3 linked regions of the Variovorax paradoxus genome follow. The protein of the gene in region 1 interacts with the protein of each later gene in a pairwise test. Links are inferred from orthologs where the notes say so. Each region holds a gene or a part of one and is shown in the gene's direction. Other genes may lie near its edges. The genes, in order: rlmB, GFK26_RS25625 and tsaE.

Region 1 (10,057 bases):
CAACCCGTGGATCCACCAGCCCTTCGAGGGCTACGACTCGCTCGGCGCCGAGAAGCTGATCGAGAAGTGGTCGGTCTGACGACCGGCCCTGGCACCACCGGCCGGCGCGCTCAGTTGCAGCTGCCGCCGCCGGGGGTGTCGAACATCGCGGTGTAGCGCCGCTGCATTTCCTCCGGCGTCACCTTCTCGATGCTGTGACCCACGTTCCACCGGTGACCGAACGGGTCGCGGAAGACGCCGGAACGCTCCCCATAAAACTGATCCTGCGGTGCCATGTCCAGCGTGGCCCCCGCGGCGACCGCGCGCGCGACCAGCGCGTCGGCGTCGTCCACGTGCAGGTGCAGCGTCACGGCGCTGCCGCCCAGCGCCTTGGGCGAGCGGATGTTGAACTCGGCGAACTCGTCCGAGATCATCAGGATCGCGCCGTTGTGAAAGTCGAGTTCGACGTGCCCGATGCGGCCGCTGGGCTCGGTCAGCCGAAAGATCTCCTTCACTTCAAACACGTGGCGATAGAAGTCGACAGCGGCGGCCGCGTTGTCGACGCAGAGGTACGGAAACAGCTCGTGGATGGCCATGGAAGGACCTGCCTTTCTTTCTTGAGTCGGGTGATGAAACGGGGGCCGTGGCGCCGATTCTGCGCAGCCCCGGCGCTAGCGTCTTGAAGGAATTTGACCTGCCGCACGGAGGGCCGGCACATGACGTGGCGAAGTCGCGCCTGTCTGCCGCCAAGCCTGCGGCGACAGGCCGGCCAGCGTGGAGAACTCGCGGCTCAGGTGCGCCTGGTCGCTGTAGCCTGCGGCGAACGCGATGTCGGCCCAGGCGCGCGCGGGATCGTCGGCGGCCAGCGCCAGCACACGGTCGAAGCGCATCACGCGGGCGTATTCCTTGGGCGCGAGCCCGATCGACGCACGGAACAGCGCAATGAAGCGCCGGTGGCTGTAGCCGCTGTGTGCCACGAGCGTGGCGATCGACGCGGGTGTGTCATGGGTCATCTGCCCGAGCGAGGCGGCCACGGCCGGGTGCAGGCCGCGCGGGCTGGTGCGGGGCAGGGCGACAGCGGCCAGGTGCTGTGTCAGCAAGGCTTCGAATACGTCCAATTGCCGGGCTGGGTCGTCACACGATGCATGCAACTGTTCAAGCGCATCGGCGGTCTGGCGCTCGCCCCACAGCGCGTCGAGCGGCGTGTGGCGGCCACTCAGCGCGTCTTCGGGCGCGCCCAGCAGCAGGCGGGCGGCACCGGGGTGCAATTGCGCGCCGACCGAGCGTGTCGCCACCGACACATCGCGCAGGTAGAAAGCGGCACGCGCGCCGCCGACGATCGCGTAGCCGACCGTGTGGCCGCGCAGGTCGCGGGTGTCGTCGAAGAGCCGCAGCGGCGGCCCTGAAAGCCGGAAGACGAGGTGCATGCCACCCGTGGGCAGCATGTGTTCGCGCGCGCCGGTGCGTGTTGGGGGTTCGCCCTCGGGCGCCGAGGCCCACAGCAGCCGCAGGAAGGGCCGCAAATGAGGGGACGGGGGCCGCGTCAGCTGCATGGCGCGACGGGCCCCGGAAAGGGCGGGCGGGTGACCATCGGCGCATTGTGCGCCGAGGCCCCGCTTCGCCCGGGCTGCTTACTTGCTCGTTGCGAGGCGCTTCTGGATGTTGGCTGCGCGGTCGCCGGAGGCCGGGTGCGAGCTGAGCATCGAGCTCTTGCCGCCGTCGAGCTTGGCCAGCTTCTGGAACGCGGTGACGAGGCCTTCGCGCTTGAGCTTCTGCGTGGTCAGCAGGTCGAAGGCGTAGTTGTCGGAGTCGGTTTCCTGCGATTGCGAGAACTGCGCGTTGACCAGCTTCTCGGCGAAGTCGCCGATCTGCGAGGACGACAGCTGCGTGATCGCCGCATTGCCGGTGGCGCCGGCGATGCCGCGCGCGGCCGACACGGCGTAGGCGGTCTGCATGGCCTTCTTGCTGTGGCCCAGGGCGACGTGGCCGATCTCGTGGCCGATGATGCCGCGCAGTTCGTCGTCGTTCATGAGGTCCATGAGGCCGCTGTAGACGCGGATGCAGCCGTTGCCCATGGCCCAGGCATTCACGTCCGTCGTGAGGTAGACCTTGTAGCTGGCGGGCTGGCCGCCGATGGTGGTCGGCAGGCCCTGGCGCACGCGCTCCAGGCGCTTGCTGTAGGCATCGGTCGCGGGGGCGACCTTGGAGCTCTTGTCGAGCTCGGCGCACGACTGGTTGGCCAGTGCCTGCACGTCGCCGTCGGTGAGCGACATGGCCTTGAAGGCGCTGCCGCCGGCGCCCGCGAGCGCGTTCGAATCCAGGTTCTTCATGCCGCCGCAGGCGGACAAGGCCGCAGCGGCCGTGAGGGTGATGAGCAGATGACGCATCGAGAAAATCCTCCCTTTATTTTCGGAGCCCGAACTCTATCCGCAATGCGCGGGTGATCCGGCCAAGGCCGTCGATATCGCACGGAGAATGTCACGACCGTTAAGGGTTCCTCGCGGGGCGCTAGCATCTGCACATGAGCAAGCCTTCCACGACCCTGATCCACCATCCCTACACGCCGCCGGCCACTTTCGCCGCGCCGCAGCCCGGCGTGTTCAAGGCCTCGACCGTGTTCTTCGCCGACGTCGCCGCCATGCGCGCGCGCGACTGGAAGACCAAGGCCGGCTACACCTACGGCCTGCACGGCACGCCCACCACCTTCACGCTCGAAGAACGCCTGGCCACGCTCGAAGGCGGCACCGAATGCCTGCTCGTGCCGAGCGGACTGGCCGCGATCTCGCTGGTCTCGTTCGCGTTCCTGAAAACCGGCGACGAGGTGCTGATTCCCGACAACGCCTACGGCCCCACCAAGGCGCTGGCCACCGGCGAGCTTGCGAACTTCGGCATCACGCACCGCCTGTACGACGCGATGAATCCGTCCGACCTGGAAGCCAAGCTCTCGCACCGCACGCGGCTGGTGTGGCTCGAGGCCGCCGGCTCGGTGACGATGGAGTTCCCCAATCTGCCGGCGCTCGCCGAGGTCTGCCGCGAGCGCGGCGTGATGACCGCGCTCGACAACACCTGGGGCGCAGGCCTGGCCTTCGCGCCCTTCGATTTCAACGGCACGGGGCAGGGCGTCGACGTGTCGGTGCATGCGCTCACCAAGTACCCGAGCGGTGGCGGCGACGTGCTCATGGGCAGTGTCGTCACGCGCGACGAGCGGCTGCATCGCGCGCTCAAGCTCACCCACATGCGCATGGGCTTCGGCATCGGCGTGGGCGACGTCGAAACGCTGCTGCGTTCGCTGCCGAGCATGGCGCTGCGCTACGGCGCACACGACCGCGCGGCGCGCGAGCTGGCCGGCTGGCTCAACGGCTGTGAAGAGATCGCGCAGGTGCTGCATCCTGCGCTCGAGGATTCGCCGGGCCATGCCAACTGGCGCGCGCTGTGCGGCGCCACCGACCTCGCCGCGGGCCTGTTCTCGGTGGTGTTCGACGAGCGCTTCAGCACCGAGCAGGTCGACCGCTTCTGCGACAGCCTCAAGCTCTTCCGCCTCGGCTATTCGTGGGGCGGCCCGATCAGCCTCGTCGTGCCCTACGACATCGGTTTGATGCGCGACGCCAGCGTCGCCCGCTGGCCGTACAAGGGCACCCTGGTGCGTTTCTCGGTCGGCCTGGAAGACGTGGACGACCTGCGTGCCGACCTGCAACAGGCATTGCTGCAGATGTAAGCAAAGCGCCGGGCCCGGGCCGTCGCCGGGCTGGGGGTGCACCGTTATCGCTTACAGTAGGCCGAATCGCAGTCACCCTGACTGCCTCGCCTGAAGGAAAAGCAGTGGCAACACCCAATTACGGCTACGAGAAGCGTCAGAAAGAGCTGGCCAAGAAGAAGAAGAAGGAAGAAAAGCTTCGAGAGAAGGCGAACCGCAAGCTCAGCCCGAGCAGCGACGGACTGGCGCCCGGAGATCCGGAGACCGACGTGGCATCGCTCGAGCGCGATCCCCCCACGGTGCCCGAGCTGCCGACCAAGAACGGGTGATTGCCCGTTTCCCGCACCCCCGGACATAGAAAAGCCGCAGCAGGCGAAGGCCTGCTGCGGCTTTTTCTTTGATCGCGCCAGACGCGATCAGGGCGGCTACTTGGGCAGCAGCTTGCGCAGCTCCGGCCAGACGTTGTCCAGGATCTGCGGCTGCGCCGCGGCGGTCGGGTGGATGCGATCGGCCTGGAACAGCGTCATGGCGTCGGGCGCATCGGCCACGCCCTTGAGCAGGAACGGCACCAGCGCCGACTTCGTCGTGCCCGCCACCTTCGCGAACACAGCCTCGAAGCGCCGCGTGTAGTCGCCGCCGTAGTTCGGGGGCACCTGAATGCCGACGATCAGCACCCGCGCGCCCGCGGCCTGCGCGGCCTTGGTGATCTGCAGCAGGTTGTCTTCGGTGTTCGAGAGCGGCAGGCCGCGCAGGGCGTCGTTGGCGCCGAGCTCCAGCACCACGTGGCTGGGCTTGTGCTGCGCCAGCAGGGCGGGGAAGCGGGCGCGCCCGCCGGAGCTGGTGTCGCCGCTGATGCTGGCGTTGACCACCGAGGCTGCGATCTTCTGCTGCGCAAGCCTTTTTTCCAGCAAGGGTACCCAGCCTTCGCCGCGCTTGAGGCCGTACTCTGCGCTCAGCGAATCTCCGAGCACGAGGATCACCGGCTTGCCGGTCGATGCCGCCTGCGCCTGGGCCGCAGCACCCGTCCATGCCCCCGCGCTGCCGAGCGCGGCGGTGGTCAAGATAAAGTCACGTCGATTCAAAACGAAAAGCCTTTCATGTCCCAACCTCCGTCTGATGCCATTGTCGCCGTCGAGCATGTCTTCAAGTCCGTCACCGACTCGGCCGGCACGCTGGACATTCTGCAGGACATCCATTTCACCCTGGGCGCGCGGGAAACCGCCGCCATCGTCGGCGCCTCGGGCTCCGGCAAGAGCACCTTGCTGTCGATCATTGCCGGACTCGACACGCCCACGCGCGGCACCGTGAAGCTTGCGGGCGACGACATCTTCGCCATCGACGAGGACGAGCGCGCCGCGCTGCGCGCCCAGCGTGTGGGCTTCGTGTTCCAGAGCTTCCAGTTGCTGGGCAACCTGAGCGCCCTCGAAAACGTCATGCTGCCGCTGGAACTGGCCAACCGCAAGGACGCGCGCAAGGCCGCCACCGAGATGCTGGGCCGCGTCGGCCTGGGCCAGCGCCTGGGCCACTACCCCAAGGTGCTGTCGGGCGGCGAGCAGCAGCGCGTGGCGCTGGCGCGGGCCTTCGTGGTCCAGCCGGCCCTGCTGCTGGCCGACGAGCCCACCGGCAGCCTCGACTTCGCGACCGGCGAGCAGGTCATGAAGCTGATGTTCGACCTGAACCGCGAACTGGGAACCACGCTGGTGCTGGTCACGCACGACCGCAGCATCGCCTCGCAGTGCGAGCGGCGCATCACCATCGAGGCCGGGCGCGTGGCGCTCAACGAAAAGACACCGGAATCGACCGTCGCCCAGGCCGCCTGAGTCCGTAGAAAGACAGCGCCCGGCTCCCGCGGCGCTCCCCTGAACACGAGGAGAGTTCATGACCCAGCTTCCCCCCGAAGCCATTGCCGCGCTGGAGCGCGGCAACCTGATCGAGGCCATCAAGATCGTGCGCGATCGCACCGGCATGGACCTCAAGTCGTCCAAGGAAGCCGTCGAGCGCTATGCCAACAGTGGCGCGCTCATCACCGGCGCGCCGGCCGATTGGCAGGAAGGCGACTGGGGCCGGGGCGAGGCGGCCGCCGAGACGGGCAACGGCATGCAGGGCAACGGCCCCGCCGCGGTGCCGGCGGCCGCACTCGCAGCCCTGGCGCGGGGCCAGAAGGTCGAGGCCGTGCGCCTCACGCGCGAGGCCACCGGCCTGGGCTTGGCCGAGGCCAAGCAACTCGTCGAGGCGCACCAGAACCCTGCCGTGGGCGACTTCGGGCACCTGCCGTCGAGCGCGGCGGTGAACCCGATGGCCGAGCCGGGCCGGGTGACGGGCGGCGGCTTCAAGTGGCTGCCGGTCATCGTCGTGCTGCTGATCGCGGCCGCGGCGTGGTCGTATTTCAAGGGCGCCTGAGCGCATGATCGTTCCCCAGTTCTGGGCCGAAGGCCGCATCCAGGAGCGTGTGGGCAGCCAGCAGTTCACCGTGCGCCGTTTCGGTTGGTCCGACGACAGCCCGTTGGCCGCACAGGCCCATGCCGACCAGCGCACCCGCGAGGCGTTCGACCGCATCGTGGTGGGCGGCGAAAAACTGGAGCGCCGCGAGCGCAAGCTGGCCTACAACGGCGCCAACGGCATGCCGATCCGCGAGGAGATCGTCGAACGCCAGGGCGACACCGTCGTCACCCGCAACGGCTACGGCGCGCGCTGCCTCAACACGCCCGACGTGCTGTTCGTCGATGTCGACTTCGAGGGCCCAGGCTCACGCGGCAGCGCACGCGGGTTGACGGTGATCGGCGCGGCATTCATCGGTGCGCTGGTCGCGGGCTACGCCACGCGCTCGGCGATGGCCGGCGTGGCCGCCTTCATGCTGGTGGCGGCCTTCGGCTTCTGGCGCGCCCACAAAGAGGGTCTGCCCGCGGTCGAGGACAAGAGCGATCCGCTGGCGGGTGCCCGTGCGCGTGTCGAGCGCTTCATCCACCAGCATCCCGACTGGCACCTGCGCCTGTACCGCACGCCGGCCGGCCTGCGCGTGCTGGCGATGCACGATGTCTTCGCACCGTCCGACGCCGCCGTGACCGACGCGTTCCAGACGCTGGGCGCCGACAAGGTCTACGCGCGCATGTGCCGCAACCAGAACTGCTTTCGCGCCCGCCTGAGCGCCAAGCCCTGGCGTGTGGGCATCGGCGAGCACCTGAAGCCTCAGCCGGGCGTCTGGCCGGTGTCGCCCGACCGGCTGCCCGCCCGCGATGCCTGGGTGGCGCGCTACGAAAAGGCCGCCGAGGGGTATGCCGCCTGCCAGTACCTGGGGAGCGTGGGCAACACGCTGAAGGTGCACATGAACGCCCTGGTGGTGCAGGAACTGCACGACGAACGCACCCGCGCGAACAGCGGATTGCCGCTGGCGTGAGGGTGAAGGCGTCGCGCCCTTGATAATCGGGGGATGTCTTCCCCTAAAGTGATCTTCGGCTTCCATGCCGTGGGCGTGCGCATCAAGACCGCGCCGAAATCGGTGCTCGAGGTTCTGTTCGATGCCAGCCGGCGCGATGCGCGCATGAAACAGTTCATCGCGCGCGCGCAAGAAGCCGGCGTGCGGCTGGTCGAGGCCGACAGCCTGCGCATTGCCAAGCTGGCCGGCAGCCACGGCCACCAAGGCGTGGCGGCGCGGGTCGAACCCACCGCGCAAATCCATTCGCTCGACGAACTGCTCGAAGGCCTCGAAGAGGCCGGCACCGTGCCGCTGCTGCTGGTGCTCGACGGCGTGACCGACCCGCACAACCTCGGTGCCTGCCTGCGCGTGGCCGACGGTGCCGGGGCCCATGCGGTGATCGCGCCCAAGGACCATGCGGCCGGCATCAACGCCACCGTCGCCAAGGTGGCGAGCGGCGCGGCCGAGACCGTGCCGTACTTCATGGTGACCAACCTCGCGCGCACGCTCAACGAGCTCAAGGAACGCAGCATCTGGTGCGTGGGCACCAGCGACGACGCACCGGGCACCATCTACCAGAGCGACTTCAAGCGCCCGCTGGCGCTGGTGCTGGGCGCCGAGGGCGAGGGCATGCGCCAGCTCACGCGCAAGACCTGCGACGAACTCGTCAGCATCCCGATGGCCGGCGCGGTCGAGAGCCTGAACGTGTCGGTGGCCAGCGGCGTGTGCCTCTACGAGGCCATGCGCCAGCGCGGCCTCTGAGCCTCACCTGAGGGCTAGCGGGCCAGCGCCCCGCGGCCCTTGCGGTGGAAGTACACCAGCTCCGCCGCACGCCGCATCGGCGCCGTGCCGAGCAGGCGATTGAACATCCAGTCGCTCTGGAAGTGGTCGAAGGCCCAGCGCAACGTGCGCTTCATCAGGAAACGCGGGTAGCCGCGCACGAACCACGTGGCGGGGTCGTCCACCTCGCCGCGCACGAAGCGCGCCACGGCCTCGCCGGCACGCTCTCCGTGCTGCAGCGCCGTGTGGATGCCGCCGGCCGTCACGGGCGACACCATGCCCGCCGCATCGCCCACCAGCAACGCCCGTTCGCGGGCCACCACCGGCAGCACGCCGCCGCAGGGAATCATTCCGGCGCGCACGGCGACCGGTGGCGCGTCGCCGGGCGACACCACGGGGGCGATCTTGCGCAAGAGCGGGTCGAGCCGCAGCGCGCCCGTGTCGTGGTGCCCCATGCGGCGCGCCAGGCCGATCTGGCTCACGCCGACGCCGTCGAGCGCCCAGCCGATGTAGCCCGGTGCCAGTTGTTTGTCGATGAAGCAGTGCAGCAGGTCGGGCGCCATGCGCGCGCCCTGGTACTCGTGCTCCACGCCGTACAGGAAGCGCGTGTTGCGCGACAGGCCCAGCGCCTTGGCGACGCGCGAATGCGGGCCGTCGGCGCCGACGAGGTAGGTCGCGCGGATGCACGGGCCCTGCGCCACCGGAACCTCCCAGCGGCCGTTCACCCAGAGCGCCTGCTCGAACAGCGTGCCCAGGCGCACCTCGACGCCGCAGGCCCGGGTGGAGTCCACCATCCAGTCGAGCAGCGCGGGCGCGTCGGTGGCCCAGAACCAGTAGCCGGGCGCGTGCAGGTCGACGTGGTGCATGTCGGGTGCGTACAGCCGCACGCCTTCGATGCGGCGCACCAGCGCGGGCGGCACTTCGGCCAGCCATGGCACGCTGTCGACCGCATCCTTGACGATGATGCCGGTGGTGTGCAGCTTGGCGCCGGCGGCGGCTTTCTTCTCGAGCACCATCACGCTGAGGCCGGCCTTGGCAGCGGCGCGTGCGCAGGCCAGCCCGGCAAAGCTCGCGCCGATGACGAGCAGGTCGACCTGGGTGCAGGCCAGACCGGGGTCGGTCACGAAAGCCGGAGCGGGGCAGGGCGCGGCCGACGAGGAAGAAGAGGCTGGGGTGAGTGGGGAAAGGAGACAGGAAGAAGCGGCGTGCATGGGAAGCTGACTTGCAAAGCGCACCACGGGGTGTGGTGCGCCTGCGAAGTTAGCGACGCCATGTGCGTCGGGCGTGAAGCCTGTGTGAACTGATCTGTGAAGCCGGCGGGCTCGTTCAGGACGGGTCTTTGCTGCGCGTGCGGGCCACGGCGCTGAAGACGCCGATGCCCAGCAGGATCAGCGCACCGATGCCGATGTAGAGCGTAGGCACGCCGGCCACCGAGGCGCCCCAGGCGACCCCGGCCAGGAAGATCAGAAAGCCGATCATGTAAAGCGCAAAGGACATCGTGTGGCTCCGTTAGCTGAGATGCCTTGCAGTATCCCGACGCGCCCTGCTGTCCCAACCGGCCTGCACCGTCTCTGCGTGTGGGAGCTTGCCTACCGCGCGGGTACGGTCAATCGGGCACGGCGACCAGCAGGTAGCGGCAGGCGGCGCGCCTGAGCGCCTTGAAGACCAGCGGCCGGTCGACGCCGAAGTCGAGGCAGTCGCCCGGGGCCAGTTCGAAGCGCTCTTCGCCGTAGTCGACCTGCAGCGCGCCTTCGAGCATCCACAGGCTCTGCCGGTACGGCGTGCCGCTCCACCGCGGATAGCCGACCTGCGCACCGCGCGGCAGCTCGACCTCGACCAGCTCCACGCCGCTGCCCGCGCTGCGCTCGGCGACCTGCCGGCGCAAATAACCTGCCTCGGGGTCGCGCCAGACCTCTTGCATGGCCCGCGTGCGCAGCCGCTGCGGCTGCGCCTTGTCCTCGGTCAGAAGCTGCGCCAGCGAAACCCCGAGGCCGGCGGCGAGCTTTCCCAGCAGCACGGCCGTCGGGCTGCTCTGCGCGCGCTCGACCTTGGAGATCATCGCCTTGCTCACGCCCGACAACCCGGCCAGGTCCGCGAGGCTGAGCCCCTGGGCCTGGCGCAGCGCCAGCAGCCGGGTGGCGATGAGCGCGTCGATGTGGCCATCGGCCGGCGCTGTCGACGGGGTGGAAGGT
Region 2 (10,002 bases), 700 kb from region 1 along the record:
TAAATCCAAAAATCAAGTTAAAAAAAAGGGGCACCAAAGCCCCTTCTTCAGGCTCGCGAGAGCACCAATCAGGCCGAAGCGCCTTCTTCGACTTCGACGAATTCGTCGCCATTGCCTTCGGCAACGGCCTTGACCACGTCACCGCCGGCGCTGTTGCGGCCTTCGATGATGGCGTCGGCGATGCCGCGGGCGTACAGCGTGACAGCCTTCGACGAGTCGTCGTTGCCAGGGATCACATAGTCGATGCCTTCGGGCGAGTGGTTGGAGTCAACCACGCCGATCAGCGGAATGCCGAGCTTCTTGGCTTCGGCCACGGCGATCTTGTGGAAGCCCACGTCGATCACGAAGATGGCGTCGGGCAGCGCAGCCATGTCCTGGATGCCGCCGATGTCCTTCTCGAGCTTCGCGATTTCGCGCGAGAACGTGAGCTGCTCTTTCTTGCTCAGGCTGTCGAGGCCGGCTTCTTGCTGGGCCTTCATGTCCTTCAGACGCTTGATCGAGGTCTTGACGGTCTTGAAGTTGGTCAGCATGCCGCCGAGCCAGCGGGTGTCGACAAAAGGCACGCCGGCGCGACGGGCTTCTGCCGCGACGATTTCACGGGCTTGACGCTTCGTGCCGACCATCAGGATCGTGCCGCGGTTGGCCGTGAGTTGCTTGGCGTACTTCATCGCGTCCTGGAACATCGGGAGCGACTTTTCCAGGTTGATGATGTGAATCTTGTTGCGGTGACCGAAGATGAACGGAGCCATCTTGGGGTTCCAGAAGCGGGTTTGGTGACCGAAGTGGACACCGGCTTCCAGCATTTCGCGCATGGTGGTCGACATTGAATTTACTCCAAAGGTTGGGTCTAAAATCCAGCCCGTTTTGCGCCCCTTCGACGGGGGCGCAACACCTTGATTGGGCCGGTTTGCGGATGTGCTTGACTGGCGGCGACAAAACTGTCGCATAACCAGCGAAACCCAAAGAGTATAGCACGGCGGCGGCCCCCTCCTCCCTCGAACCAAGCCGTTCCAAGGTACCCTCGAAGCCATGAACGACCTTCACGCCACCCGTCTCACCCTTCTGGCTGGCGATTCCGATGCGCGCACCGAAATGGAGCGCGCCATCGCCCTCTCCGAATCCCCGGCCTGCGCCTACGTTTTCACCCGCACGCTGTTCGACGAGGCGCGCGCTGCGGCGGCCGCATCGGCACCCGAAAGTCGCCTCGCCGGGCTCGCCTTCACCAGCAAAGACCTGTTCGACGTCGCCGGCCAGCCGACACCCGCCGGTTCAGCCGTGCTCGCGCATGCGCCCGCCGCTCCGGCCGATGCGCTCGCAGTGGCACGACTGCGCGCCGCCGGTGGCGTGCTGACCGGACGCACCAACATGACGGAGTTCGCGTTTTCCGGCGTCGGCGTCAACCCGCACCACGGCACGCCGGCCAACGTGAGCGACACCGCCACGCCGCGCATTCCGGGCGGCTCGTCGTCCGGCGCGGCGATCTCGGTGGCGAGCGGTGCGGCCTTCATCGGCCTCGGCTCCGACACCGGCGGCTCGATCCGCATTCCAGCCGCACTGAACGGCATCGTCGGCTTCAAGAACACCGCCCGCCTCACGCCGGCGGACGGCGCCCTGCCGCTGTCGACCACGCTCGACACCGTCTGCGCCATGACCCGCTCGGTGCGCGACGCCATCACGGCGCACGAAATCCTCTCGGCGCGGCAGGTGACGCCCGGATCGGTGCCGCTGTCGGCCTACCAGCTGGCCGTGGCGAAGAACGTCTTCCTCGACGACATCGAGCCCGCCGTGGCCACAGCCTTCGAGCGCACCCTCGCCACGCTGCGCGCCACGGGCGCACATATCCAGGAGATCGAACTCCCGGAGCTGGCCGACCTGCAGGCCATCAACGCCACCGGCGGCTTCTCGGCGGCCGAGTCGTACGCCTGGCACCGGCTGCTGCTGGAGCGCAGCGGCGCCGGCTACGACCCGCGTGTGGCGCAGCGCATCCTGCGCGGCGCCGGCATGAAGGCGCACGAGTACATCGACCTGGTCCACGCTCGCCGCGACTGGATTGCCCGCGTCGAAAAGGCGCTGGCGCCGTTCGACGCCGTGCTGTCGCCGACCGTACCGATCACAGCGCCGTCCATCGCCAGCGTGGCGCCGGGCGCCGAGCGCGACGACGAGTTCTTCCGCGTCAACGCGCTGCTGCTGCGCAACCCGTCGATCGTCAACATGCTCGACGGCTGCGCCATCTCGCTGCCCTGCCACGTCGCCGGCGAATTGCCGGTCGGCCTGATGCTGTGGCACGCCGCGATGCACGACGATGCCGTGCTCGCAGTGGCACTCCAGGCCGAACGCGCGCTACAGAAATAACAGCTGTCACCGCCCGACCCGCGGGCGTCAGCCGCCTCTTTTATCTAGAACATTTCAATGAAAATCGCGATCGTGGGCGCCGGCATCGTCGGCGTCACCACCGCCTGGGAACTGGTTTCCGACGGTCATGAAGTGACCGTGTTCGAGCGCCGCGGCGCCGCCGCCGAAGAGGCCAGCTTTGCCAACGCCGGCGTGGTGGCCCCCGGCTACGTCACGCCGTGGGCCGCACCAGGCATGCGCGGCAAGGTGCTGCGCTCGCTGCTGTCCTCGCACGGCGCCATCAAGCTGCGCTGGCCGCTGAGCACGCGCGACCTCGGCTGGATGTCGCGCTGGCAGAAGGCCTGCAAGCTCGAAACCTACCTGGCCAACCGCGCCCGCATGCAGCGGCTGGCCTTCTACAGCCGCACCCGGCTGCACGCGGTGACCGAAGCGCGCGAGCTGAGCTACGAACGCAGCGACGGCTACCTGGTGCTGCTGCGCTCCAAGCGCGAGAAAAAACTGGTGCAGCCCGGGCTCGAGGTGCTGCGGTCGGCCGGCAGCGTGTTCCGCGAAATCGACGCCGACGAGGCCCGCCTGATCGAGCCCGCGCTCAACCCCGACACCCCACTGGCAGGCGCCATCCACCTGCCGGAAGACGAGGTCGCGAACTGCCGCCAGTTCGCGCTGCTGCTCAAGTGGGAGGCCGAGGCGCTGGGTGCACAGTTCCATTTCAACTGCGACATCGCGCCGCTGAGCCGCGCGGCGCCCACCGCGCTGACGCTCGCCAGCGGCTCGGACGCGCTGCAGTTCGACGCCATCGTGGTGTGCGCCGGCCTGTCGTCCGCCGCTCTGCTGCGTCCGCTGGGGCTGCGCATTCCGCTGGCACCGGTCTACGGCCACTCGGTCAGCGCACCCGTGCGCGAGCCGCTCAACGCACCGCGCAGTGCGGTGATGGACGAGCGCTACAAGGTCGCCATCTCCCGCCTGGGCCAGCGCGTGCGCGTGGCCGGCAGCGCCGAGATCGGCGGCTCGCCGGACGCGATGAGCCCGGCCGCGATCCAGACGCTCTACAAGGTGCTGCACGACTGGTTTCCGGGTGCGGCCACGCTGCAATCTGGCATCCAGCAGTGGAAAGGCGCCCGGCCGATGCTGCCCGACGGCCCACCGGTGCTGGGCGCCAGCGGCATTCCCGGCGTATGGCTCAATCTGGGCCACGGTTCGAGCGGCTGGGCGCTGTCGTGCGGCAGCGCGCGCGTGCTCGGCGACCTGATCGGCGGACAAGACCCCGGCATCGACCTCGAAGGCCTGGGGATCGAACGACTCAGTCTTTAGGGCCCCAGCGGCGCAGTTGCTCGGGGCTTGCCGGCTTTTCCGCCGGCAGTTCGGGCCGGGGCGCCAAACGCTGGGCGATCAACCCCAGAACAGCTGGCGCAATCAGCCCGAAGAACACCAGCACCAGCAGGTCCACGCCCAGCATCAGCCACTGCGTGCCGGACCCCGCCTCCACCGGCACGTCGAGCCACCGGATCACGCCGAGCCCATAACCCACGCCCAGAGCCCAGGCGACATCGCGCAGCGGCACCCGATGCAACACCTCGGCCAGCAGGAACAACCCCCACACAGCGATCAGCAGCCCGAACGCCCAGGCCGCGCCAGCGATCATCGCGGCAGCCGTGCCGATGAAGCCGGCAATGCACGCCAGCAGCAGAACCAGCAGCCAGCCGAAGGTCTTGAGCATCATCGGCCGATGATAGGAGGCGCGGCGTCGGCGGCACAATGGATCGATGCATCGCATCACGTCCGCCAGCGCCGCCGATCTGTTCGACATCGCCGCCACGCGCCGCATCGAGCAGGCCGCGGCCTCCGCCCTGCCCCCTCATACGCTGATGCGGCGTGCAGGCCTCGCGGCGGCACGGCTCGCAATGGCGCTCGCGCCGCACGCGCGAACGATCTGGATCGCCTGCGGCCCCGGGAACAACGGCGGCGATGGTTTTGAAGCTGCGGCGCAGTTGCGGCACCGAGGCTTCTTTCCGGTCGTCACTTTCGTGGGCGAAGAAAGTCGGTTGCCACCGGATGCGAAGGCCTCGCTGCAGCGCGCGCGGGATGCGGGCGTCACCTTCGCTTCGGAGCCTCCATCGAGCTTCGAACTGGCGATGGATGCGCTGCTCGGCATCGGGTCGGCACGACCACCCTCGGGCACCATGGCCGAATGGCTCGCGCAAATGCATGCGGGCGCGCAACCGGTGCTCAGCCTCGACGTGCCCTCGGGCCTCGATGCCGACACCGGCAAGCTGGCCTCTCACGTTGATCACGCGCCGGCATCGGCTCGCGCCACCCTCACACTCCTCACACTGAAGCCCGGCCTGTTCACGGCCCAAGGCCGCGACGCGGCCGGCACGGTGTGGTTCGATGACCTGGGCTGCAGCGTTTTCATCCGTGAGCGACCGACAGCCCGCCTTGCAGGCACGCCCGACATTCGGCCGCGCACCCACGCTTCACACAAGGGCAGCTACGGCGATGTCGCGGTGATCGGCGGCGCCTCGGGCATGGCCGGCGCCGCACTGCTGGCCGGCTCGGCCGCCCTCCATGCGGGCGCAGGACGCGTGTTCGTCGGATTGCTCGATCCCCGCGCGGCGCCGGTCGACACCTCGCAGCCCGAGCTGATGCTGCGCGACGCCCATGCGCTGGACCTCGCGGGCGTGACGGTCGTGTGCGGCTGTGGTGGCGGCGACGCCGTGCGCGAGCTGCTGCCGCGCGTGCTGTCGACGGCCGCCGCGCTGGTGCTCGACGCCGACGCACTCAACGCGATCGCCGCCGATGCATCACTTCAAACGCAACTGATCGCGCGAAGCCAGACCGGGGCACCCACCGTGCTCACGCCGCATCCATTGGAGGCCGCCCGCCTGCTCGGCGATACGACAGGCGGCGTGCAGGCCAACCGCCTGGCTGCGGCCCGCGCGCTCGCGTCGCGCTTCGGTGTTGTGACGGTCCTCAAGGGCTCCGGAACGGTGATCGCCGATGCGGGCGACGCGCCCCCGGTCATCAATGCGACCGGCAACGCCCGCCTTGCCACCGCAGGCACGGGCGATGTGCTCGCCGGCATGATCGGCGCGGCGCTCGCGATGCGTCGGCCGGCATTCGAGGCGGCCTGCGGAGCCGTCTGGCAGCACGGCCACATCGCCGAGACGTGGCCGGCCGATGAGGCCCCGCTCACAGCAAGCGCATTGGCCCGCCGCGCACCCCGCTGAGCGCAGGACTCAGCCGCGCCCGACGAAGGGCATCTTCGTCGCCATGATGGTGTGGAAGAGCACGTTGGCTTCCAGCGGCAGGTTCGCCATGTAGAGCACCGACTGGCCGACGATCTTGACGTCGATCAGCGGCTCGATTGCGAGTTCGCCGTTGGCCTGCGGCACGCCGGTGGCCATGCGTGCGGCCAGTTCGGTCATGGCATTGCCCACGTCCACCTGCCCCACCGCGATGTCGTACTTGCGACCGTCGAGCGAGGCGGTCTTGGTCAGCCCTTCGACTGCGTGCTTGGTCGAGGTGTAGGCCGCCGAATTCGGCCGCGGCGTGGTTGCCGAGATCGACCCGTTGTTGATGATGCGGCCGCCGCGCGGCGTCTGCGCCTTCATCGTGCGGAAGGCCTGCTGGATGCAGAAGAACATGCCGGTGAGGTTGATGTCGACCACGCCCTTCCACTGCTCGGGCGTCCAGTCCTCGAACGGGCCCGGCGGGTTGCCCACGCCGGCGTTGTTGAACAGCAGGTCGACGCGTCCGAAGCGCTCGACTGTGGCACCGAACAGCGCCTGTACCGAGTCGGCATTGGCCACGTCGGTGGGCACCGCGAAGGCGCGCGCACCCGCGCCCGACTCTTCCGCCACCTGCTCCAGCGGCTCGAGGCGACGCCCCGCAAGGGCCACGCTCCAGCCGTCAGCCAGCAAGGCCAGCGCGGCCGCACGGCCGATGCCCGACCCGGCGCCCGTGACGATCGCGATGCGGCCCTTGTTGTTTTCCACGCTCATGCTTCATGTCTCCTTTTCAGCTGGTCCATACACACGGTAAACACGTAGTGTGCACGGCGCATCTCATCCGCGGCGGGGCTTGCGCCCCTTGCCCTGCATCTTGTTGGCGGCTTTCTTCACCGCCGACTTGAAGGCCTGCATCGCCGATTGCGGGCCGGCGGGCGCCACGGCAGCGCCGCCGCCGCCGTGCTCCGACCGTGACTCGCCACCGGCCTCCGCCTTGTGGCGGGCGCTTCGCTTGGTCGACGCCTTCACCGGTGCGCTGCCTTTGTCCTTCATGGCGCGCGAGGTCAGGTCCTCGCCTTCGCGCACGAGGCGGAAGTCGATCTTGCGACCATCGAGGTCGACGCGGCTCACCTGCACCCGCACCCGCGTGCCGATGGCATAGCGGATGCCGGTGCGCTCGCCGCGCAGTTCCTGGCGCATCTCGTCGAACTTGAAGTACTCGCCGCCGAGCTCGGTGATGTGGACCAGACCTTCGACGTACATCGCGTCGAGCGTGACGAAGATACCGAAGGTGGTGGCCGCCGTGACCACGCCGCCGTACTCCTCGCCAAGGTGCTCGCGCATGTACTTGCACTTGAGCCAGGCCTCGACGTCGCGGCTGGCTTCGTCGGCGCGGCGCTCGTTGGCGCTGCAATGCAGGCCCGCCGCTTCCCATGCCAGCACTTCCTTGGTCGGTGCGATCGTGGCTTTTTGCGGCTTGGTCGTTGGCGCTTTCACACGCGAAGCCAGGCGCTTGGCCAGCTTGGCATGCGCCTCACCCGGCGTCGGCAGCATCGGCAACTGATAGCGCGTCTTGCCGAGGATCGCCTTGATCACTCGGTGCACCAGCAGGTCGGGGTAGCGGCGGATCGGGCTCGTGAAGTGCGTGTAGGCCTCGTAGGCCAGGCCGAAGTGACCGCTGTTGAACGGCGTGTAGATCGCCTGCTGCATCGAGCGCAGCAGCATGGTGTGGATCTGCTGCGAGTCGGGACGTTCCTTGGTGGCTTCGGCAATCGCCTGGAACTCGCCGGGGCGCGGATCGTCGGTGATGCTCAGGCCCACGCCCATGGCCTTCAGGTAGCCGCGCAGGATTTCCTTCTTCTCGGGCGTCGGGCCTTCGTGCACGCGGAACAGGCCCGGGTGCTTGCCTTCGGCAATGAAGTCGGCGCTGCAGACGTTGGCGGCGAGCATCGCCTCTTCGATGATCTTGTGCGCCTCGTTGCGCGTGCGCGGCACGATCTTCTCGATGCGGCCGGCGTCGTCGCAGATGATCTGCGTCTCGGTGGTTTCGAAATCGACCGCACCACGCTTGCCGCGCTGCTTGAGCAGGGCCCTGTAGACGTCGGCAAGATTCAGCAGGTCCTTGACGCGGTCCTTGCGCTTGGCGGCTTCGGGGCCGCGCGTGTTGCCAAGGATGGCTGCGACTTCGGTGTACGTGAAGCGCGCATGGCTGAACATCACGGCCGGATAGAACTGGTAGGCGTAGATCTCGCCGTCGGCCGCAACCAGCATGTCGCACACCATGCACAGGCGCTCAACCTCGGGGTTGAGCGAGCAAAGCCCGTTCGACAGCTTCTCGGGCAGCATCGGAATCACGCGGCGCGGGAAGTAGACGCTGGTGGCCCGGTCGTAGGCATCGATGTCGATGGCCGATCCGGTGTGCACATAGGCGCTCACGTCGGCGATGGCCACCAGCAGGCGCCAGCCCTTGCCACGGCCCACCTTCGCGGGCTCGCAGTACACGGCGTCATCGAAGTCTCGGGCGTCTTCGCCATCGATCGTGACGAGCGGCACGTCGGTGAGGTCGATGCGGCCCTTCTTGTCGGCGGGGCGCACCTTCTCGGGCAGGGCCTTGGCCTGCGCCAGGCACTCCGCGGAAAACTCATGCGGCACGCCGTACTTGCGCACGGCGATCTCGATCTCCATGCCGGGGTCGTCGATCTCGCCCAGCACTTCTCTCACGCGGCCCACGGGCTGGCCGAACAGTGCCGGCGGCTCGGTGAGCTGGACGACCACGACCTGGCCCACCTTGGCGGGGCCAGTGGCGCCCTTCGGAATCAGGACGTCTTGACCGTAGCGCTTGTCTTCCGGTGCAACGAGCCAGATCCCGCCTTCATGCAGCAAGCGGCCGATGATCGGCTGCTCGGGTCGCTCGACGATCTCGACCACGCGCCCTTCGGGGCGGCCGCGTCGGTCCTGTCGCACGATCCGCGCCTTGACGCGATCCTTGTGCAGCACCGCGCGCATCTCGTTCGGCGGGAGGTAGATGTCTGCCTCGCCGTCGTCGCGCTGCACGAAGCCGTGCCCGTCGCGATGTCCTTGAACAGTTCCTTCGATTTCGTCCAACAAGCTGCTGGAAGTGACATTATTTTTGATATGATCTCCTTCTTTCCTGAAATTCAAAACGTGGCTGCTTCTGCAGTCATGTGGGCCCAGATGGCGGAATTGGTAGACGCACTAGTTTCAGGTACTAGCGAGTAACATCGTGGAGGTTCGAGTCCTCTTCTGGGCACCAAGTTTAAACAGACCTTTACCAGGTCATCCGATTGAAGCCACCGGTCTCCGGTGGCTTTTTTCATGGCCGCTCGAAACTGCATCAAACGGGCGACGCGATCGTCAGATCACGCCCTTCGATGCCGGCCATGCGTGCACGATCACACCCACCCACCTTCGGCAGTGCAGCCACCGCACGAGCAATGTCGCGCAGAAGCTGAAATTTCAACGCAGCCAAAAGATCGCGCCAAATTTGTGGATATAATCGTAGTCTTTGCTGAAAAGCAAAAATAGCCCAGATGGCGGAATTGGTAGACGCACTAGTTTCAGGTACTAGCGAGTAACATCGTGGAGGTTCGAGTCCTCTTCTGGGCACCAAGATTGAACAGACCCTTACCAGGTCTTCTATAAAAAGCCACCGGCCTCCGGTGGCTTTTTTCTTGGCCGCTTGAATCAGGTGCATCAAACGGGCAACGCGATCAGGTCGTGGCCTTCGGCGCCCACGATGCGGGCGCGCGTGAACTCACCGACCTTCATCGTCTTGCTGATCTTCTCGGGCGGCAGGAGGCGAACAGTGCCGTCGATCTCCGGCGCATCGGCATACGTGCGCCCCACCCCACCCTTGCGGCCCATGCCTGGCGCCGAATCGACCAGCACCTGCATCGTCGAGCCGATGCGCTTTTGCAGCTTGGCGATCGACACGGCCTCCGCCACTTCCATGAAGCGGGCGCGGCGAGCTTCGCGCTCAGCCTCGGGCAGCATGCCCGGAATGTCGTTGGCGGTTGCGCCTTCGACGGGGCTGTAGGCAAAGCAGCCCGCACGGTCGATCTCGGCCTCGCGGATGAAGTCGAGCAGGTGCTCGAACTCCTGCTCCGTCTCGCCTGGGAAGCCGGCGATGAAGGTGCTGCGAATCACAAGTTCAGGGCAGGTTTCGCGCCAGCGCGCGATCCGCTCCAGGTTCTTTTCGCCGCTGGCCGGCCGCTTCATGCGCTTGAGCACGTCAGGGTGGCTGTGCTGCAGCGGCACGTCGAGGTACGGCAGCACCAGGCCGCTCGCCATCAACGGGATGATTTCGTCGACGCTGGGATACGGGTACACGTAGTGCAGGCGCACCCAGGCGCCATACGGCTCGGCGATTTCGCCCAGCGTGCGCACGAGTTCGAGCATGCGG
Region 3 (10,059 bases), 960 kb from region 1 along the record:
CTTCGACACGCGCAGCACCTCACTCGGCTACCTGTTCAGCCACCGCATCAACGACACCTGGACGGTGCGCCAGAATCTGCGCTCGACCGAGAGCAAGGTTTGGTACAACACCTCGTACACCAGCTTCGCGGCCAACCGCCTCACGGGCCGTCCGGCGCGCCCGGTGTTCAACGCCGACCAGCGCACCATCGAGCGCGACCTGAGCAGCGACATCAACGGCGGCAAGATGCTGCTGCTCGACAACCAGGCCGAAGCGCACTTCAAGACCGGCGAGGTCGAGCACACGTTGCTGCTGGGCGCCGACTTCCAGCGCAACACCACCTCCAAGCTCTCGGGCCGCGGCCGTGCAGGCGCGCTCGACGTGTACGCGCCGGTGTACGGCAACTACACGGCACCCACCAGCTACACGCGCGCACCCGAGGTGGTGCAGAAGCAGGCGGGCCTGTACGTGCAGGACCAGGTCAAGTACGGCCGCTGGATCGGCCTGCTGGGCCTGCGCCACGACAAGGCCACCACCGACACCGAAGGCCGCCCCGCCGCGGCGGCCGACGACAAGGCCACCACCAAGCGCGCCGGCCTGGTCTACCTGGCCGACGGCGGCTGGGCGCCGTACCTGAGTTACGCCGAATCGTTCCTGCCGCTGGGCGGTGTCGACACGTCGAACAACCCTTTCAAGCCGCAGCGCGGCAAGCAGTGGGAAGCCGGCGTGAAGTGGGAGCCCGCGGGCCAGCGCACCTCGTTCATGGCGGCCGTGTACGACCTGCGCGACACCAACCGCAAGACCACCGACCCGACCAACCCGCTCAACAGCGTGCAGCTCGGCGAAGTGCACGTGAAGGGCCTGGAGCTCGAGTACAAGGGCAGCATCGCGCGCGACTGGGACTGGACCACGTCATACGCGTACACCGACGCGCGCGTGTCGAAGAGCAACGGCTCCGACCTGGGCAAGCGCATCTCGGGCGTGCCCAGGCACACGGCCTCGGCCTGGGTGACCAAGCGCTTCTCGATCGGCGGCCTGCACGGCTTCTCGGCCGGCGGCGGCGTGCGCTACATGGGCAAGTCGTACGACGGCATGGACAACAACCCCGTGCCCGCGGTCACGCTGTTCGACGCGATGTTCGCGTGGGACAACGGCCCGCTGCGCCTGGCGCTCAACGTGGCCAACCTGACCGACAAGGTGCAAATCACCACCTGCCTGGCGCGCGGCGACTGCTTCTACGGCCAGCGCCGTACCCTGACCGCCAGCGCCACGTACCGCTTCTGAAGAAAATCCCCGCGCGGGCGAAGGTCTGGCGCGCGGGTGACAACCCCGCGCCGCAAGGGGCTTCTAGAATCGCGCCGTCGTCCGGTTCGCCGGACGGCAAGCGTTCTCAGGGCGGGGTGCAATTCCCCACCGGCGGTGATGGCGACGAAAGTCGCACAAGCCCGCGAGCGCCTTGGACCTGCCACAGGTTCGAGGGTCAGCAGATTTCGGTGCGATTCCGAAGCCGACGGTCACAGTCCGGATGAAAGAGAGCGCGAAATGCGGGCATGCCCGCGCGCCTTGCTTTGCTTTTTTTTGAGGCATACCGGCGCGCGAGCGGGCCTGTGGTTTCGTGCGCCCTGATTCAGGAAACCTGCTTTCTAGAGGCACACCATGAGTCAGATCAACGACCTTCCCCTTTCTGCCGTCACCGCATCGGGTTCGCCGCGCGGCCAGCGCATCGCATTCGTCGAGGCGCAGTGGCATTCCGACATCGTTCACCAGGCACGCGACGCCTTTCTCGAAGAGATGGCGCGGCTCGGCGTGGCGCGCGAGCTCATCGACATCTTCGATGTGCCCGGCGCCTTCGAGATTCCGCTGCACGCCAAGCGCCTCGCCAACTCGGGCAAGTACGCGGCCATCATCGGCTGCGCGCTGGTGGTGGACGGTGGCATCTACCGCCACGAGTTCGTCGCCAACACCGTCGTCAGCACGCTGATGTCGCTGCAGCTGGAGACCGACGTGCCAATCTTCTCGGCCGTGCTCACGCCGCACCACTTCCACGAGCACGTGGAGCACCGCAAGTACTTCCACCGCCACTTCGCGATCAAGGGCACGGAAGTGGCCGAGGCCTGCTTCAAGACCCTCGAGGCGCTGGACAAGGTCGACGCGCTGCTCGCCGCCTGACCCCGCAGTTGGCAAGCGGCGCAAGCCTGCAGTAACCTGCGCGGATGGCCTCTCCATCCGCTCCAGCGGCCGCAGCAGCTGCCGACCGCTACACCCTCTATGGCGCACCCGGTTCGGGCGCCACGCCCATCCACGCCGCGCTGACGCTGATCGGCGCGCAGGTCGACACGGTCGACATCGCCCCCTGGGAGGGCGAGTCCGAGCGCGAGCGGCTGACCGACGTCAACCCGATGCAGCAGGTGCCCGCGCTCGTGCTGCCGTCGGGCGAGGTCATGACCGAGAGCGCGGCGATCCTCATCTGGCTCGGCGATCGCTACCCCGAGGCCGGGCTCTGCCCCGCGCCCGACGACCCGCGCCGCGCGCAGTACCTGCGCTGGATGGTCTACCTGCCGGCGTCGATCTATTCGATGTTCTGGGTGCGCGACGAACCGACGCGCCTCGTGCCCGACCCCGCGGCACAGGCCACGATGCTCGAGCGCACAGCCGAGCGCATTGCGCACTGCTGGCACCTGATGGACACGCAGATCGACGAGCCCGCGCCCTACCTGCTCGGCGAAAAGATCAGCATGCTCGACCTGTACGTGACCGTGGTGTCGCGCTGGACGCCGACCCGCCGGCGCTTCTACCGCGTGGCGCCGCGCATGGCGCGCGTGGTGCGGCGCGTGGACGCCGAGCCGCGGCTGGCGGAATTCTGGGCGGCGCGCTTTCCCTTCTCGCTGGACACGAGCGCGCCGGGCGGCTGAACCCGGTTTCCTATCATCGACCCCATGACCGCACGCACACCGACCACCGCCTACCCGATGACGATCTATCACAAGCCCAACTGCAGCACGTCACGCAACGTGCTGGGCTTGATCCGCGAAAGCGGCGTGGAGCCCGAGATCGTGCTGTACCTGGAAACACCACCCTCGAAAAAGAAGCTGCGCGAACTGGCGAAGGCCATGGGCCTGACGGCGCGCGACCTGTTGCGCACGAAGGAAGCGCCTTATGAAGAACTGAAGCTGGCGGATGAGAAGCTGACCGACGACCAGCTGTTCGATGCGATCGTGGCGCACCCAATCCTGTTGCAGCGCCCCATCGTCGTGTCGCCGCGCGGCACGCTCATGTGCCGTCCGTGGGAGCGCGTGCGCGAAATCCTGCCGGTCTGACGCGCTACTGCGCGAGCGCCCACGCGACATGCTCGCGCACCAGCGCACTCGGATGCTCGGCACGCGTGGCCAACGCTTCCTTCGCGCCGCCCTCGCCTGACCGCACCGCGTTGCCCAGCGCCACCGCGATGTTGCGCAGCCAGCGCTCGTGGCCGATGCGGCGGATCGGGCTGCCTTCGGTGCGGCGCAGAAAGTCTTCTTCGCTCCACGCGAACAGCTCGGCCAGCGTGCGGCCCGTGAGCCCCTCGCGCGCATCGAAGTCGGGCAGCGTGCTCTTCTTCGCGAACTTGTTCCAGGGGCAGATCAGCTGGCAGTCGTCGCAGCCGTAGATGCGGTTGGCCATGAGCGGGCGCAGCTCCGTCGGGATGGCGCCGGCGTGCTCGATCGTCAGGTACGAGATGCAGCGGCGCGCATCGAGCCGCTGCGGCGCGACGATGGCGCGCGTCGGGCACACATCGATGCAGGCGCTGCAGCTGCCGCAGTGCGCGCTGACGGGCTCGCTCGGCGGCAGCGCCATGTCGACGTAGATTTCGCCCAGGAAGAACATCGAGCCCGCGTCGCGGTCGAGCACCAGCGTGTGCTTGCCGCGCCAGCCCTGGCCGCTGCGCGAGGCCAGTTCGGCCTCGAGCACCGGCGCCGAATCGGTGAAGGCGCGGTGACCAAAGGGGCCGACCTCTTCGGCGATCTGCTCGGCCAGTTTGGCGAGGCGGTTGCGCAGCACCTTGTGATAGTCGCGGCCCCGCGCATAGACCGACACGATGGCCTCGCCGGGCCGCGTGAGCCGGTCGAACTCCACGGCCTGCCAGTCGCCCGGCGTGCCGCGCGGCAGGTAGTCCATGCGCGCGGTGATCACGCTCACCGTGCCCGGCACCAGCTCGGCGGGTCGCGCGCGGCGGGTGCCGTGTGTTGCCATGTATTGCATCTCGCCATGGAACCCATGGGCCAGCCATTGCATCAGACCGTCTTCGGCGCTCGACAGATCGACGCCCGCGATTCCGATTTGGGAGAATCCGAGTTCCCGGGCCAAGGCCTGAATACGAGCAATGAGTGGATGGCTGACGATCACTTGCCGATTGTAGAAACGCGCACCCTGCGCTGGCAGGGCGAAGACGACACCGACGCACTGGCGCGCGCGCTCGCCGCATCGCCCGCGTTGCGCGACGCGTTCATCGCGCTGCAGGGCGACCTGGGCGCCGGCAAGACCACCTTCGTGCGCCACCTGCTGCGCGCGCTCGGCATCACCGGGCGCATCAAGAGCCCCACCTACGCGGTGGTCGAGCCGCACGAGGCGCCCGACGGGCTGGCCATCTTCCACTTCGACTTCTACCGCTTCGCCGATCCGCGCGAATGGGACGACGCGGGCTTTCGCGACATCTTCGCGGGCCCGGGCCTCAAGCTGGCCGAGTGGCCGGAAAACGCCGCGGGGCGCACCCCACCTGCCGACCTAGCTATTAAAATAGAAGCAATGACTGACGACACCCGCAGCGTGACCCTTCTTGCGAACACCCCTCGCGGCAGCGATCTGCTGGCGTGCCTCGCCGCATGAAGGCGACCGGCCTGAAACGGCGCGTGCTGCTGCAAGGCGGCAGCATCGCGCTGATGCTGGGCGTGCACCAGATCGCGCGCGGCGCCAGCATCCTCGCCGTGCGCGTGTGGCCCGCCGCCGACTACACCCGCGTGACCATCGAGTCCGACGCCCGCCTCAACTCGCAGCAGCTCGTGGTCGGCAGCCCGCCCCGGCTGGCCGTGGACATCGAGGGCATCGACCTCAACACCGAGCTGCGCGACCTCGTCGGCAAGATCAAGCCCGGCGACCCGTTCATCAACGGCCTGCGCATCGGGCAGAACGCACCGAAGGTGGTGCGCATCGTGTTCGACCTGAAGCAGACCGTGCGCCCGCAGGTGTTTTCGCTGGCGCCCGTGGCCGCCTACAAGCACCGGCTGGTGCTCGACCTGTACCCCGAGCAGGCCATCGACCCGATGGAAGCGCTGATCGCCGAGCGGCTGCGCGATGCGCCCAAGAACGGCAGCACCAGCGCGCCGAGCAACGGCCCCGCTGTCGCAACCGCGCCGCCCGCCGCGCCCTCGCCGGCGCCCGTGCGACCCGCGATGCCGCCCGGCGATCCGCTCGGTGACCTGATGGCGCAGCAGGCCATGCGCCCCGGTCCGTCGGCGCCCGCGCCGGCGCTGCCCCCCGGCGGCATGCCACTGCCGATGCCACCGGCACCACCGCCCGCCGTGGCTGCAGCGCCGCCGGCGCGCCCCGTGACACCGCCCGGCCCGCCGCCGCGCGCCACGGCCAGCCGCACCGACCGCATCATCATCGTCGCGCTCGACCCCGGCCATGGCGGTGAAGACCCCGGCGCCATCGGCCCGAACGGCACGCGCGAAAAAGACATCGTGCTGCAGGTGGCGCACCGCCTGCGCGACCGCATCAACGCGGCCAGCGTCAACGGCAGCCCGATGCGCGCCTTTCTCACGCGCGACGCCGACTTCTTCGTGCCGCTGGGCGTGCGCGTGCAGAAGGCGCGGCGCGTGCAGGCCGACCTGTTCGTGAGCATCCACGCCGACGCCTTCACCACGCCCGCCGCGCGCGGCGCCAGCGTGTTCGCGCTGAGCCAGAGCGGCGCCTCGAGCAGCGCCGCGCGCTGGCTCGCCAACAAGGAAAACGACGCCGACAAGGTCGGCGGCGTGAACGTGGGCAACCACGAGGCGCAGGTGCAGCGTGCGCTGCTCGACATGAGCACCACCGCGCAGATCAACGACAGCCTGAAGCTTGGCGGCGCGATGCTCGGCGAGATCAAGGGCATCGGCGCGCGGCTGCACAAGGCGCAGGTCGAGCAGGCCGGCTTCGCGGTGCTGAAGGCGCCCGACATCCCGAGCGTGCTGGTCGAGACGGCCTTCATCAGCAACCCCGAGGAAGAAGCCAACCTGCGCCGCGCCGACTACCAGGAGAACCTGGCCGACGCGCTGATGCGCGGCATCCAGCGCTACTTCGCGCAGAACCCGCCGCTGGCGCGCAGCCGGCAGCTCTGATTCAGAAGCCCGCCACGCGGGCGACCCACGCGGCCGCATAGAGGCCGACGCCGAAGACCGCGTGCGTGACCAGGCTCTGGAATCGCGCCATCGCAGGGCGCGGCGTGCGGCGGGCCGCAAAGCCCGCGCCCATCGCGGGCTGCATCACGCAGAACGGCAGGATCACGGTGCCGATGCCGACGATCAACGCGGGGCCGAGCGTCGGCTGGTGCGCCCAGCCGAGCCCCCAGCCCGCGAGCAGCACGGCCGCGAACGCGATGCCGAGCAGGTAGTGCGCAGTCCAGCCGATCACACCCTCGCCCGCCACGCGCGGCGACTTGCCGATGGGGTCGTGAAAGAAGCGCCCGCGCGTCAGGTGCATGAGCCAGCGGCCGACGAGCGCGTAGTCGAGCGAAGGAATCCCGAACAGGCGCCGACGAAGCACCGCCCAAAGGTCCATCACCACCGTCGCACCAGCACCGATCCACAGCGTGCGCAGCGCGAACTCGACCGCCTCAGACACCGTCGCGCTCCTGCACCGACGCACGCGCGGCGATCATCCAGCAGGCCGCGATGAAGCGCACTTCGTCGCCCTGCACATAGGGCGCGAAGGCGGCGTGCAAGGTCTGGACAACCTGCGCGCGCGTCTTTGCATCCACCTCCTGCAGGAAGAGCCCGACCGGCCCGAGCCGCGTGAAGTAGTCGACCAGCGCCGTCGCAGGGAACGCGCACTCGACCTCGAACGGCTGGATGTCGACCTCGCCCCACCCGCTCGCCTCGAGGATGCCCGCGACCCGTGCGCGGTCGGCAAACGCGAACTGGCCCGGTGCGTTCGGCCGGCGCGGCGGCAAGCCGGGCAACAGCGGTGCGGCGGCGCGCTCGGCGGTCGTCATGAACGGGTTCTCGGCCCCGCCGCGCCAGGCGATGCAGCGCAGGGCCGCACCGTCCGTCGCAGCGCGCCGCAGGTTCGCGAAGGCCTGCACCGGATCGTCGAAGAACATCACGCCCAGGCGCGAGATGACCATATCGAACGCGCCCGGCTCGAAGGCATGGCCCTGCACGTCGGCGCAGACGAAGCGGGCCGACGGCAGCGCCTCGCGCGCGGCGCGGGCCTTCGCCGCCTCGATCATCGGCGCCGAGATATCGACGCCGAGGCACTGGCCCGTCGCGCCGAGCTGCCGCGCCACGGCGAGCGTCGTGCGGCCGGTGCCGCAGCCCACATCGAGCACGCGGCGGGCGCCCACGGCGCGCACCGCGTCGGTCAGCCGTGCTTCGAGCGGCTGGAACATCGCGTCGAGCACGGCCTGCGTCTGGACCCAGGCGCTGCCGGCGCGGCCGTTCCACAGGGCGGCCTGTTCTGCATTGGCGGGAGATGTGTCGTCGTCCATGATCGTTTTCCTTCAGGTGCCGTCGAGCGGCGAAGGCTAGACTGTGCCAATTCAAGTCGACTTGAAGTCAAGAGGGAGCAGCACATGGACATTTCGGAAGTCGCGCAACGCGCCGGCGTTCCCGCCTCGACGCTGCGTTTCTATGAAGAAAAAGGGCTGATCGCGTCGACCGGCCGGCATGGCCTGCGCCGCGTGTTCGCACCTGACGTGCTGGAGCGGCTGGCGCTCATCGCGCTGGGGCGCGCCGCCGGTTTCTCGCTGGAGGAGATCGGCCGCATGTTCTCGCCCGAAGGCAAGCCGCACATCGACCGGCAGCTGCTTGCCGACAAGGCGCAGGACCTGGACCGCACGATCCGCCAGCTCACGGCGATGCGCGACGGCCTGCGGCATGCCGCGGTCTGCCCCGCGCCCAGCCACATGGAATGCCCGACTTTCCGCCGCATCCTGCGGGCGGCGTCGTCGGGTGCGCTGGAAGCACCGAAGAAAAAAGCGCCGAAGCCGCCCAAGCCCCGCACCGCCTGACCCCACGCGTTTGCTTGCAGGCGTTGCGTCCGGCAACACGCGCCCTGTCCCACGCTGCGCGGCCCGACCCTGCGCACAGGCACGTGCGGCAGGCTCCTACACCGCGAAATGCGTACTTTTGACCATGATGAGCCATCACTCCTCGAAAGGTGGACACCATGTTGAAGACACGTCTCTGGATCGCCGCTGCAGCTGCCACTTCGGTCATGACGCTGGCGGGTTGTGCGAGCGGTCCCAACCAGAACCTCGGCACCGGTATCGGCGCACTCGGCGGCGCGGCGGTGGGCCATGCAATCGGTGGCAACACCGGCTCCACGCTCGGCGGCGCAGCCATCGGCGGCGTCATCGGCAACCAGGTGGGCCGCAACGTCGACGAACGCAACTACTACGAGCAACAGCAGCAGCAGCGCTACCCGCGCGGCAGCGGCTACTACCCGTACAACGGGCCCCGCTACTGATCATTCATTCACACCCTCAACGAAAAAACGCGCCATCCGGCGCGTTTTTTTCATGGGTGAGTTTGCAGCGACTCAGGCCTGCGATGCCGCCGCCCGCGCCTTCTCGGCCTTCGAGGCGCGCCACGCGCCGAAGATGGCCAGCAGGCCGGGCACGAAGATCAGCGCCCAGATGATCTTGTCCAGGTGCAGCCGCACGAACGGCAGGTTGCCGAAGAAGTAGCCCGCGGTGGCAATGCCCAGCACCCAGAGCAGCGCGCCGCCCACGTTGTAGGCCGTGAACTTCGCGCGGTTCATCTCGGCCACGCCGGCCACGAAGGGCGCAAAGGTGCGAATGAAGGGCATGAAGCGCGCGAGCACGATGGTGATGCCGCCGTAGCGTTCGTAGAAGCTGTGGGCCTGGTCGAAGGCCTTGCGGTTGAAGAATCGCGAGTTCTCCCACTGGAACACCTTGGGCCCGAAGTAGCGTCCGATCGAGTAGTTGCACTGGTCGCCCAGGATGGCCGCCACGATCAGGATGCCGCAGGCCAGCGGAAAGCTCATGAGCCCCACGCCGCACAGCGCGCCGACGATGAACAGCAGAGAGTCGCCCGGCAAGAACGGCATGACCACCGCACCGGTCTCGACGAACACGATCAGGAACAGCAGCGCATAGACCCAGGGGCCGTAGGCGACCACGAAGGCCTCGAGGTGTTTGTCGACGTGAAGAATGAAGTCGACGAGAAAGCTGATGATTTCCATGGGCGCGGATTATCCTTGTTGGCATGCTGCCCCCTTTCCGAATCACCCCATGATCCAGATCCGCGAAGCCCTCGATGCCGACTGGCCCGCCCTCTGGGCCGTCCTCGAACCGACGTTCCGCCGCGGCGACACCTACACCTACCCGCCCGATGTCACGGAAGAAGATGTTCGTCACTCGTGGATGAAAGTGCCCACGCTGACCTTCGTGGCCTGCAACGACGAAGGTGCCGTGCTCGGCACCTATGTGATCCGCCCCAACCAGCCGGGCCAGGGCGCACATGTGAGCAACTGCGCGTATGTGGTGTCCGAGGCGGCGCGCGGCCTGGGCGTGGCCTCGGCGCTGTGCGAACACTCGCAGCAGCAGGCCCTGCGCATGGGCTTCCTGGCGATGCAGTTCAACTTCGTCGTGTCGACCAACGCGCGCGCAGTGCAGCTGTGGCAGCGCATGGGCTTCGCCATCGTCGGCACGCTGCCGGGCGCGTTCCGGCATCCGCAGCGTGGCTTCGTGGATGCCTTCGTCATGTTCAAGCAGTTGCAGCCTCTGCCCGGCGCGGCATGAAGAAGATCGAGCCCCGACTCCTGCAGGCCTTCGTGGCCGTGGCCCGCGAGGGCTCGGTGTCGCGCGGCGCGCAGCGCCTGTT

What was found.
Region 2: the proteins of rlmB (region 1) and GFK26_RS25625 interact in binary tests that used the Escherichia coli proteins (3 or more experiments, as listed by UniProt). The link is inferred for Variovorax paradoxus from one-to-one orthologs.
Region 3: the proteins of rlmB (region 1) and tsaE interact in binary tests that used the Escherichia coli proteins (3 or more experiments, as listed by UniProt). The link is inferred for Variovorax paradoxus from one-to-one orthologs.

Annotation. Positions count from the first base shown.
Region 1 is NZ_CP045644.1:4,845,896-4,855,952, forward strand. The notes cover bases 5,978-8,973. They hold rlmB (23S rRNA (guanosine(2251)-2'-O)-methyltransferase RlmB), read left to right. Parts: upstream 5,978-7,100; coding sequence 7,101-7,847; downstream 7,848-8,973. Other genes in these bases: GFK26_RS22345 (ribosomal protein L7/L12), read left to right, coding at 5,978-6,073; GFK26_RS22350 (hypothetical protein), read left to right, coding at 6,078-7,067; GFK26_RS22360 (NAD(P)/FAD-dependent oxidoreductase), read right to left, coding at 7,862-8,973. Outside these bases: GFK26_RS22305 (phosphoribosyltransferase), read left to right, coding at 1-79; GFK26_RS22310 (VOC family protein), read right to left, coding at 111-575; GFK26_RS22315 (helix-turn-helix domain-containing protein), read right to left, coding at 651-1,532; GFK26_RS22320 (M48 family metallopeptidase), read right to left, coding at 1,611-2,366; GFK26_RS22325 (PLP-dependent transferase), read left to right, coding at 2,501-3,694; GFK26_RS22330 (hypothetical protein), read left to right, coding at 3,799-4,002; GFK26_RS22335 (arylesterase), read right to left, coding at 4,099-4,734; GFK26_RS22340 (ABC transporter ATP-binding protein), read left to right, coding at 4,771-5,493; more of GFK26_RS22345, read left to right, coding at 5,552-5,977; more of GFK26_RS22360, read right to left, coding at 8,974-8,989; GFK26_RS34045 (hypothetical protein), read right to left, coding at 9,192-9,362; GFK26_RS22365 (helix-turn-helix domain-containing protein), read right to left, coding at 9,472-10,057. UniProt on the Escherichia coli protein: Specifically methylates the ribose of guanosine 2251 in 23S rRNA.
Region 2 is NZ_CP045644.1:5,551,364-5,561,365, forward strand. Bases 3,407-6,347 are described here. They hold GFK26_RS25625 (NAD(P)H-hydrate dehydratase), read left to right. Parts: upstream 3,407-4,115; coding sequence 4,116-5,579; downstream 5,580-6,347. Other genes in these bases: GFK26_RS25615 (D-amino acid dehydrogenase), read left to right, coding at 3,407-3,663; GFK26_RS25620 (hypothetical protein), read right to left, coding at 3,653-4,072; GFK26_RS25630 (SDR family oxidoreductase), read right to left, coding at 5,589-6,347. Outside these bases: rpsB (30S ribosomal protein S2), read right to left, coding at 69-824; GFK26_RS25610 (amidase), read left to right, coding at 1,030-2,352; more of GFK26_RS25615, read left to right, coding at 2,410-3,406; more of GFK26_RS25630, read right to left, coding at 6,348-6,353; rnr (ribonuclease R), read right to left, coding at 6,417-8,687; 30S ribosomal protein S12 methylthiotransferase RimO, read right to left, coding at 9,294-10,002. UniProt on the Escherichia coli protein: Bifunctional enzyme that catalyzes the epimerization of the S- and R-forms of NAD(P)HX and the dehydration of the S-form of NAD(P)HX at the expense of ADP, which is converted to AMP.
Region 3 is NZ_CP045644.1:3,888,552-3,898,610, reverse strand. What follows is about bases 3,098-6,095. They hold tsaE (tRNA (adenosine(37)-N6)-threonylcarbamoyltransferase complex ATPase subunit type 1 TsaE), read left to right. Parts: upstream 3,098-4,348; coding sequence 4,349-4,843; downstream 4,844-6,095. Other genes in these bases: GFK26_RS17735 (N-acetylmuramoyl-L-alanine amidase), read left to right, coding at 4,840-6,095; queG (tRNA epoxyqueuosine(34) reductase QueG), read right to left, coding at 3,302-4,363; arsC (arsenate reductase (glutaredoxin)), read left to right, coding at 3,098-3,297. Also shown: GFK26_RS17765 (TonB-dependent siderophore receptor), read left to right, coding at 1-1,264; GFK26_RS17760 (6,7-dimethyl-8-ribityllumazine synthase), read left to right, coding at 1,637-2,149; GFK26_RS17755 (glutathione S-transferase family protein), read left to right, coding at 2,194-2,892; more of arsC, read left to right, coding at 2,917-3,097; more of GFK26_RS17735, read left to right, coding at 6,096-6,333; GFK26_RS17730 (DUF2938 domain-containing protein), read right to left, coding at 6,335-6,835; GFK26_RS17725 (class I SAM-dependent methyltransferase), read right to left, coding at 6,828-7,700; GFK26_RS17720 (helix-turn-helix domain-containing protein), read left to right, coding at 7,785-8,222; GFK26_RS17715 (glycine zipper domain-containing protein), read left to right, coding at 8,381-8,680; GFK26_RS17710 (DedA family protein), read right to left, coding at 8,753-9,418; GFK26_RS17705 (GNAT family N-acetyltransferase), read left to right, coding at 9,468-9,977; GFK26_RS17700 (LysR family transcriptional regulator), read left to right, coding at 9,974-10,059. UniProt on the Escherichia coli protein: Required for the formation of a threonylcarbamoyl group on adenosine at position 37 (t(6)A37) in tRNAs that read codons beginning with adenine.